One region of the Streptomyces agglomeratus genome, then DNA from elsewhere that is predicted to be linked to it. Evidence: riboswitches for the same ligand, from Rfam matches in the RefSeq annotation. Region 1 holds a riboswitch; the other holds the start of a gene.
The links. Region 1 has a riboswitch for glycine ahead of gcvP (aminomethyl-transferring glycine dehydrogenase). Riboswitches for the same ligand answer to the same signal wherever they lie in the genome.

Region 1 (5,091 bases):
TGCGCAGCGGGTTGTCGTCCGCGGGCCACTCGCCGGACCCGACCTTCTCGATCTCGGCCCTTATGGCGATCATCGTGTCGCAGAACCTGTCGATCTCCGCCAGGTCCTCGCTCTCGGTCGGCTCGATCATCAGCGTCCCGGCCACCGGGAACGACATGGTCGGCGCGTGGAAGCCGTAGTCGATCAGCCGCTTGGCGATGTCGTCCACGCTGACGCCCGTCGCCTTCGACAGCGGCCGCAGGTCGATGATCGCCTCGTGCGCCACCAGCCCGTTCGGGCCGGTGTAGAGCACCGGGTAGTGCGGCTCCAGGCGCTTGGCGATGTAGTTCGCCGCGAGCACCGCGACCTGCGTCGCCCGCTTGAGCCCCTCGCCGCCCATGAGACGGACGTACGCCCACGAGATCGGCAGAATGCCCGCCGAGCCCCACGGAGCGGCCGAAATGGGCCCCACGCCCGTTTCCGGGCCGGCCGTCGGCTGGAGGGGGTGGTTCGGCAGGTACGGCGCGAGGTGCGCCCGTACGCCGACCGGGCCGACGCCGGGGCCGCCGCCGCCGTGCGGGATGCAGAAGGTCTTGTGCAGGTTCAGGTGCGAGACGTCGCCGCCGAACTTGCCCGGCTTGGCGAGTCCGACGAGCGCGTTGAGGTTGGCGCCGTCGACGTACACCTGACCGCCGGCCTCGTGCACCGTCGCGCAGATGTCGGCGACGTGCTCCTCGAACACCCCGTGCGTGGAGGGGTAGGTGATCATCAGCACCGACAGCTCGTCGCGGTACTGCTCGATCTTGGCGTGCAGGTCCTCGACGTCGACCTCGCCGTCCTCACGGGTCTTGACGACGACGACCTTCATGCCGGCCATGACCGCGCTCGCCGCGTTGGTGCCGTGCGCGGACGACGGAATCAGGCACACCGTGCGCTGGTCGTCGCCGTTGGCCCGGTGGTACGCCCGTACCGCCAGCAGCCCCGCCAGCTCGCCCTGCGAACCGGCGTTCGGCTGGATGGACACCGCGTCGTACCCGGTGACCTCGGCGAGACGCTCCTCCAGTTCGTGGATGAGCGTCAGGTAGCCCTGCGCCTGCTCGACCGGCGCGAAGGGGTGGACCGCTCCGAACTCCGGCCAGGTGACCGGCTCCATCTCGGTGGTCGCGTTCAGCTTCATCGTGCACGAGCCGAGCGGGATCATGCCGCGGTCGAGCGCGTAGTCGCGGTCGGCGAGCCTGCGCAGGTAGCGCAGCATCGCGGTCTCCGACCGGTGCTGGTGGAAGACCGGGTGCGTCAGCACCTCGTCACTCCGCAGCAGCCCCTCGGGCAGCGCGTCGGCCACCCGGGCGTCGAGCGCCTCGATGTCCGCGTCGACCCCGAAGGCCGCCCAAACCGCGGAGATCTGCGCGCGGCCCGTCGTCTCGTCGCAGGCCATGGAGACGTGGTCGGCGTCGGCCTGGTACAGGTTGACCCCGCGCTCACGGGCCCCCGCGACGACCTCGGCCGCCTTGCCGGGAACGCGCGCGGTCAGCGTGTCGAAGTACGCGCCGTGCACGACCTCGACGCCGCCGGCGCGCAGGCCCTCGGCGAGCAGCGTCGCGTAGCGGTGCGTGCGGCGCGCGATGCCGCGCAGGCCGTCGGGGCCGTGGTAGACGGCGTACATGCCAGCCATGACGGCGAGCAGCACCTGCGCCGTGCAGATGTTGCTGGTGGCCTTCTCACGGCGGATGTGCTGCTCACGCGTCTGGAGCGCCAGCCGGTACGCCCTGTTGCCGTCGGCGTCCACGGAGACGCCGACGAGCCGCCCGGGCAGGCTGCGCGCGAACTTCTCGCGTACGGCCATGAAGCCGGCGTGCGGGCCGCCGAAGCCCATCGGCACACCGAAGCGCTGGGTGGTGCCCACCGCGATGTCCGCGCCGAGCTCGCCGGGCGAGGTCAGCAGCGTGAGCGCGAGAAGGTCGGCGGCGACGGTGACGATCGCCCCGAGCTCGTGGGCCTGCTCGATGACGGGCTTGATGTCCCGCACGGCGCCCGACGCTCCCGGGTACTGGAGCAGCACACCGAAGACACCGCGCTCGGCGACCTCGGCCGGGATACCGTCCGACAGGTCCGTGACGACGACCTCGACACCGGTCGGCTCCGCGCGCGTCTGAATGACGGCCACGGTCTGCGGCAGGGTGTCGGAGTCGATCAGGAAGACGCCGTTCTTGACCTTGCCCACGCGGCGCGCGAGCGACATGGCCTCGGCGGCGGCGGTGCCCTCGTCGAGCAGCGAGGCACCCGAGGTCGGCAGTCCGGTCAGGTCCGCGACCATGGTCTGGAAGTTGAGCAGCGCTTCGAGGCGGCCCTGCGAGATCTCCGGCTGGTAGGGCGTGTACGCCGTGTACCAGGCGGGGTTCTCCATGACGTTGCGCAGGATCACCGGCGGCGTGAAGGTGCCGTAGTAGCCCAGCCCGATCATCGGGGCGAGCACCTGGTTGCGGTCGGCGAGCGTGCGCAGCTCGGCCAGTACCTCGGCCTCGGTACGCGCGTCGGGCAGTCCGAGCGCCTCGGCGCTCTTGATGACGTCCGGCACCGCGGCCGCGGTCAGCTCGTCGAGCGAGCCGTAACCGACCTGGGCGAGCATCTTGGCCTGAGCTCCGGCATCGGGCCCGATGTGGCGCTGCTCGAAGGGGATGCCACGCTCAAGCTGTGAGAGCGGAATGCGGTTTGCGGTCATCTGCGGAAGGCCTCCTGGTCTGACGCGACCTGCGAGGGGCACCACGGCACGGGTACCCGGACGGCCCTCCCCCTCTGTCATCTCAACCTGAGAGCTTCACCGGAAGACCGTAGGTACGTCGCTGACGTCGAGGTCGTTCCGGCTTTCACCGTCGGTGAGGAAGGGATCCGTGACGGGTGCTGCGCTCTTGCCCAGCACATGCCCGTCCGATGCCCGTCCTGCTTTCCAGAGTGACCTCGTCCGTGCGGTACGGGTGCCTGAGAGATTCCGGGGAGGATTTGCTCCTTCGGCGCCTCCGGCACGTTCACCGGAGACTCTCCCGCACGGGGTCAGCAGCCATTGGCCAGCCTACCAGCGAGGTCTGTCCTGAATCCCTCGAGTGGCCGAGTCCACAGTTGTGCCCTTTCGTAGGGTCTAGGGAGCAGCCGCGATCAGTTGGAGGGACCGTGCAGACCGACATTGATCCGCGCAGCCTGATCGGCCGCAAGGCGTACGACCGCAACGGCACCAGGATCGGAACGGTGGACGAGGTGTACCTCGACGACGCCACGGGTGTGCCCGAATGGGCTGCGGTACGCACCGGTCTCTTCAGCCGGGACGCGTTCGTCCCGCTGGAGCCCAGCAAGGTCGTGGACGACTCCCTGCGGGTGCCCTACGACCGCGCCCTGATCCGGGAGGCACCCGACTTCGGCGTCGGCCGCCACCTCTCCCCCGAACAGGAACTCCAGCTCTACCACCACTACGGGCTGGAGATCTCCTCCCCCGCCCCCGACCGGGACTTCGGGCGGCTGGCCGGCGACGACTCGGCCTGATCCCCGGCGGGCGCCCGCACCAGCGGGAGCGGATCGGACGGGGTGATGTCCGGATCGTCCACCGCGAAGGTCCGCACCCGCCCCGGCGGCGACGTCGGCTCCTCGAACCGCACCGTCACCCTCCCGAGCCCGCTGCCCTGCACCCACCCCGCTCCGTACCGGGCGTGCCGCACGTCCTGCCCGGCCAGCCACCGGCGCTCCTGCGGCGGCTCGGGAGCTGCCGCCACCGGCTCCCCGGCGCCGGGCACCGTTTCCGCGGTCTCCTGCGCACCCTGCGCCTCGGCCTGCGCGCGCTCCCCCGCCGCCGCCTGTGCGAAGAGGTCCTCCTGCGTGTAGTCGGCCAGCCCGGTGACGCCCACGCCCAGCAGCCTGACGCCGCCGGTGGTGTCCACCGACTCCAGCAGCCGCCCGGCGGCCTCCCGCACCACCGCCGGATCGTCGGTGGGCCCACGCAGCGTCTCGGAGCGCGTCAGAGTCGAGAAGTCGTATCTGCGCACCTTCAGCACCACGGTCCTGCCCGAGCGCCCGGCCGCCCGCAACCGCTGCACGCACCGGTCCGACAGCCGCACCACCTCGTTCCTGACCCGGACCCGGTCGTGCAGGTCCACTTCGAAGGTGTCCTCGACCGACACGGATTTGGCGTCCCTCTCAGCCACCACGGGCCGTTCGTCGTGCCCGGCGGCCATTCGGTACAACGAGACCCCGTGCGCCCGTCCCAGCAGGCGTACAAGCTCGTCCTCGCCCGCTTCCGCGAGATGGGCGACGGTCGTCATTCCGGCCCGGCGCAGATGCTCGCCGGTGGCCGGGCCGACCCCCGGCAGGATCCGCACCGGCATGGGCCCCAGCAGCTCCCGCTCGGTCCCCAGCTCTATGAGCACGAGACCGTCCGGCTTGGCCTGCTCCGACGCGATCTTCGCGAGCATCTTGGAACCCGCGAGTCCCACGGAGCCCGTCAGCCCCGTGACAGCCTTGATGTCGGCGCGCAGCAGTTCGCCCGCCCTGCGCGCCGAGGCGGAGTCGTCGGCCACTCCGCCGGCCTCCAGATCGACGAACGCCTCGTCCAGGCTCAGCGGCTCCACCAGCGGGGAAAGCCGCCCGAGGAGCTCCATGACCTGTTCGCTGACCGACCGGTAGAGGGCGAAGCGCGGCATCAGGTAAGCGGCGTTCGGGCACAGCCGGCGCGCCTGGGCCACCGGCATCGCCGAATGCACCCCGAATCGTCTGGCCTCGTACGACGCGGTGGCGACAACCCCCCGGGTCCCGATTCCGCCGACGACCACCGGCTTTCCGCGCAGACTCGGCTTCGCCGCCTGCTCTGCTGCGGCGTAGAAGGCATCCATGTCCAGATGCAGGATGGTCGGCGCGGATCTCACACCACCGATGCTGCCGTACGGCACTGACAATCGGGCGGCGACGGCGCGGCGGGAAGACAGCCGCACCGGCCGGAGCGCCGACCGGCCCGTCCTCCGTCCGCCCCCGAGCCGCCCGTCAGCCCGCCTTGTTGCGGCGCCGCGCGAGTTCGTCCGTGGGGTTGTGCCCGACCAGCGTCTCGCCCGTGTCGACGCGCTCCCCGTGCAGCTG
Region 2 (5,091 bases), 4.0 Mb from region 1:
CCCTCGGGGACCACACCGATCGACTGCTGCATCATCGCGCGCACGGCGTCGACGGACTGCTGGCTCGTGTCGTACAGGTCGAGCCCGATGGCCAGATACGGCGCTCCCAGCGCCGGCTGCACCCAGGCGCGGCGCAGCGCGCGGACCGCGGACGTGCGGTGGGCGTTCTGCGTGAGCAGGGCGTAGAACTGCGGGATCTCGATCGCGGGTTCGGACAGCCGCAGCGGTCCGGCCGGCATCCGGTCGAGTCCGGTAGCGATCCGCCGCAGGTCCAGCCAGGGGATTCCGACGCCGCCACCGGGGGCGTGCGGGTTGAGCCAGATCCCCCAGCGGTCGGGGAAGAGGGCACGCGCGACGTCACGTCCGGACACCACTTCGTACGCCCTGCTCCACCCGCTCGCGGCTAGCTCCTGGGCGGAGGTGACGCACGGCGCGTAACCGAGGCCGTCGACGTCCATGTTTCCGTACTGGGCGTCCGGCGATCCCGCCTGGCCGTGCCAGAGCAGCATCCAGACCTTGCCGCCCGCCGGATCGGCGAGGGCGCGCAGGAGTGCCTCGTACGCGTCGTAGCGCCCGGGTGTCACCTGGCGCAGCATGTGCTCGACCTGCCCGGCCGCCGCAGTGCCTGACGCGCTCACCCTGGGTCCCGCCCCTCTTCGATCCACCGTGTCGGTTGTCGGCCAAGCTTAAGCGGCAGCGCTGACACAGAACACGAGTCAGGCACGTGTGTAGAAAGGCCGGACCTTCTCCAGCATCCAGCCGGCGACCGGGTCCTGCGCCACGTCCAGCAGGACGAGGTTGACCTCCCAGGGCACCTGGACGCGGCCGAGCGCCCGGCCGAGGGCGTCCATCGGGGCGTTGCGGTCCGGGCCCTCCCAGGCGGACAGCTGTACGCCGACGAACATCACCGGGGCGCCGCCCTCGATGCTCGCGAGCGCCCGCCGGGCGGTCAGCACCACACCGCTCTCCTGGAACTCACCGGCGGCGGCGGAGAGGAAGTCGACCGGCTCCTCCTGCCAGTCCGGCTCGAAGAGCCGCACCCTGCCCCCGCTGGCCGGCCCGTCCAGCGGCGTACGCCCGGCCCTGCAGAGTTCGGCGACGGCGGGCGGCGGCAGCGGCACACCGACCGGGCCGTCCGGGTTCACGGCGATGCCGAGCTGCGGGGGCAGGCCGCGGGCGAACTCGCGGGCGGGGGCCACGGTGAAGGACATGTGGGGCCCGGCGCACTGGCGCAGCTGTTCCTCCGAGCTGTACACGGGGACGTACGCCTCGCCGTGGATCTGCACCGTGGGCAGGTCGAGGTTCGGGGAGTCCGGCCCGCCGCCGTTCGGCAGCGGCACCCACACCTGGCTGCGCCCCAGCACCTCGACTATGCGGCCGCCGGCGGCGGGGTTGCCGAGCGACGCGCCCAGCACCTCTTCGAGCTCGTTGCCGGGCCAGCCGCTGCCGCCGTGGGGGTGGGCCGGTACCGGGAAGTCTGGGTAATCCACGGCACGACTTTAACGCGGGGCGCGGCTGCCCCGGGGGCCTGTTCCCCTGCCCGCCTACGCCCCCGCCGCCGGCCCCGGGAATTCGATCACCGTGAGCGCGCCCGCGGCGTCCCGGTCCAGCAGCACCGCCGAAGCGCAGCCCACCGGCAGCCGGCCCGCCTCCGCGTCCCGTACCAGCCGGGCCACCGCCCTGCGGTGCCGGGCGAAGGCGTAACCCGAGACGCCTCGGCCCCGCTCCTGCTGGCCGGCCCGCGCCACGTCGGCGGTCACGTCGAGCAGCACCAGGTGCAGCGCGACGCCCCGGCGGCGGGCGTCGCGCGCCAGCCAGCGCCGCACCCAGGTCTGCGTACCGCAGTCGTGCACCACGACGCCCTCGCCCGAACGCAGCGCCCGCCGGAGCCCGGCGTAGTGCGCCACGCGCACCAGCGGCCGGTAGAGGGCGTACGGCACCGCGCGGGGCATCCGCGCCTCCCACCGCTCGCGCACGTCCTGCGAGTCGATGCGGTGCGCCGCCGCACTCGCCGTACGGCGGATGAGGGTGCTCTTCCCGCTGCCGGGCAGGCCGGACACCACCACCGTGTCACCGGCCGCGAAGGCCAGCACCCGCGGGCTGCGCCCCTCGCGCTCGCGCAGGTCGCGCACGGTCGCCGCGGGCCGCCGCGCGGCCGCCCTGACCGGAACCGGTACGGGCACGGCCATCGGCACGCCCTGCTGGGCCGGTACCGCGCGCTGTGCGGCACCGGCGGTCGCCGCGTAGGCACCTGGCTGCTGGAACGTCATCGTCTTCCCCCTGTCGGGTGTCCCCCACCCTTCCCCCACCCTTCCCCAAGAAGTGTAAAGAAAAGGTAATGCGCCACAAGTCCATTTCCGTGCAATGATGTGCCCGCCAACTGCATACCGGCCGCTTGAATCCGCGCGGGAGAGTCCGGGGCACCCTGTGCCCGGGACGCCGAAGGAGCAAGTTCCTCCCTTGAATCTCTCAGGCCCCGTACCGCGCGGGCGAGGCAGATCTGAAAAGCGGGCCGCTTCGTCGCGGCTCCACCCAAGGTGCAAGCCGGGGCTCTCCCGGTGAACCTCTCAGGTTCCGATGACAGATGGGGAGGATCGTCCTCGCCTGTCATGCCCTGGGAGCCCCTCACATGAGCACTGTCCCCCGTCACACCGCCCTCGACGCCACTCATCGTGCGCTGGGCGCGACCATGACCGACTTCGCGGGCTGGGACATGCCGCTGCGGTACGCCAGCGAGCGCGACGAGCACAACGCCGTTCGCACCCGCGCCGGCCTCTTCGACCTCTCCCACATGGGCGAGATCACCGTCTCCGGCCCGCAGGCCGTGAACGCGCTCGACTACGCCCTCGTCGGCAACATCGGCACCATCGGTCTCGGCCGCGCCCGCTACACGATGATCTGCCAGGAGGACGGCGGGATCGTCGACGACCTGATCGTCTACCGGCTGGGCGAGACCGAGTACATGGTCGTCGCCAACGCCGGCAACGCCCAGGTCGTCCTCGACGCGATCACCGAGCGCGCCGCCGGCTTCGACGCCGTCGTACGGGACGACCGTGACGCGTACGCCCTGATCGCCGTCCAGGGCCCCGAGTCCCCCGGCATCCTGAAGTCCGTCACCGACGCCGACCTCGACGGGCTGAAGTACTACGCCGGCCTGCCCGGCACCGTCGCCGGCGTCCCGGCGCTGATCGCCCGTACCGGTTACACCGGCGAGGACGGCTTCGAGCTGTTCGTGGAGCCTCGGCACGCCGAGACGCTGTGGCAGGCGCTGACCGAGGCGGGCAAGGACGTCGGTCTGGTCCCGGCCGGCCTCTCCTGCCGCGACACGCTGCGCCTGGAGGCGGGCATGCCGCTGTACGGGCACGAGCTGACCACCGCGCTCACCCCGTTCGACGCGGGCCTCGGCCGCGTCGTGAAGTTCGAGAAGGAAGGTGACTTCGTCGGCCGCGCCGCCCTCGAAGCCGCCGCCGAGCGCGCCGAGACCGCCCCGCCGCGCAAGCTCGTCGGCCTGATCGCCGAGGGCCGCCGCGTCCCGCGCGCCGGTTTCCCCGTCGTCGCGGACGGCAAGGTGATCGGCGAGGTCACCTCCGGCGCCCCCTCCCCGACGCTGGGCAGGCCGATCGCCATGGCGTACGTCGACGCCGCGCACGCCGCTCCCGGCACCTCCGGTGTCGGCGTCGACATTCGCGGTACGCATGAGCCGTACGAGGTCGTCGCGCTGCCGTTCTACAAGCGCCAGAAGTGACCCCCCGCACAACCTCCCCGTTCACCAGCACTCCCCCGCGTACAGGAGAATTCAGGTCATGAGCAACCCCCAGCAGCTGCGTTACAGCAAGGAGCACGAGTGGCTGTCGACCGCCGAGGACGGCGTCGCGACGGTCGGCATCACGGAGTTCGCGGCCAACGCGCTCGGTGACGTCGTCTACGCCCAGCTCCCGGCGGTCGGCGACACGGTGAGCGCGGGCGAGTCCTGCGGCGAGCTGGAGTCGACCAAGTCGGTCAGCGACCTGTACTCCCCGGTGACCGGCGAGGTCGTCGAGGCCAACCAGGACGTCGTCGACGACCCGTCGCTGGTGAACTCCGCCCCCTTCGAGGGCGGCTGGCTCTTCAAGGTGCGCGTCACGGACGAGCCGGGCGACCTGCTCTCCGCCGACGAGTACGACGCCTTCTCCTCCGGCAACTAAGACCTCGATCGGGACCGTGATGACGCTTCTCAACACTCCCCTGCATGAGCTCGACCCGGACGTCGCCGCCGCCGTCGACGCCGAGCTGCTCCGCCAGCAGTCCACCCTCGAAATGATCGCCTCGGAGAACTTCGCTCCGGTCGCGGTCATGGAGGCCCAGGGCTCCGTACTGACCAACAAGTACGCCGAGGGCTACCCGGGCCGCCGTTACTACGGCGGCTGTGAGCACGTCGACGTGGTCGAGCAGATCGCCATCGACCGCATCAAGGCGCTCTTCGGCGCCGAGCACGCGAACGTACAGCCGCACTCGGGTGCCCAGGCCAACGCCGCCGCGATGTTCGCGCTGCTCAAGCCCGGCGACACGATCATGGGTCTGAACCTGGCCCACGGCGGTCACCTGACCCACGGCATGAAGATCAACTTCTCCGGCAAGCTCTACAACGTGGTCGCGTACCACGTGGACGACGCCACCGGCGAGGTCGACATGGCCGAGGTCGAGCGCCTCGCCAAGGAGTCCAAGCCGAAGCTGATCGTGGCCGGCTGGTCGGCGTACCCGCGCCAGCTGGACTTCGCCGCCTTCCGCCGCATCGCGGACGAGGTCGGCGCGTACCTCATGGTCGACATGGCGCACTTCGCCGGTCTGGTCGCCGCGGGTCTGCACCCCAACCCGGTGCCGCACGCCCACGTCGTCACCACGACCACGCACAAGACGCTCGGCGGCCCGCGCGGCGGAGTGATCCTCTCCACCGCCGAGCTCGCCAAGAAGATCAACTCCGCGGTCTTCCCCGGCCAGCAGGGCGGCCCGCTGGAGCACGTCATCGCCGCGAAGGCCGTCTCCTTCAAGGTCGCCGCGAGCGAGGAGTTCAAGGAGCGCCAGCAGCGCACCCTGGACGGCGCCCGCATCCTG

Region 2: it holds a riboswitch for glycine, as region 1 does, so the genes downstream of both, gcvT (glycine cleavage system aminomethyltransferase GcvT) here and gcvP (aminomethyl-transferring glycine dehydrogenase) in region 1, are expected to answer to the same signal.

Annotation. Positions count from the first base shown of each region.
Region 1 is NZ_MEHJ01000001.1:6,646,650-6,651,740, reverse strand. Features, by position in the region: gene gcvP (aminomethyl-transferring glycine dehydrogenase) at 1-2,698, opposite strand, end outside; glycine riboswitch at 2,934-3,030, opposite strand; gene AS594_RS29140 (PRC-barrel domain-containing protein) at 3,145-3,510, shown strand; gene AS594_RS29135 (DNA polymerase IV) at 3,438-4,883, opposite strand; gene AS594_RS29130 (MerR family transcriptional regulator) at 4,999-5,091, opposite strand, start outside.
Region 2 is NZ_MEHJ01000001.1:2,601,139-2,606,229, forward strand. Features, by position in the region: gene AS594_RS10880 (enhanced serine sensitivity protein SseB C-terminal domain-containing protein) at 1-638, opposite strand, end outside; gene AS594_RS10885 (enhanced serine sensitivity protein SseB) at 717-1,490, opposite strand; gene AS594_RS10890 (AAA family ATPase) at 1,545-2,270, opposite strand; glycine riboswitch at 2,397-2,494, shown strand; glycine riboswitch at 2,495-2,594, shown strand; gene gcvT (glycine cleavage system aminomethyltransferase GcvT) at 2,630-3,745, shown strand; gene gcvH (glycine cleavage system protein GcvH) at 3,804-4,184, shown strand; gene glyA (serine hydroxymethyltransferase) at 4,204-5,091, shown strand, end outside.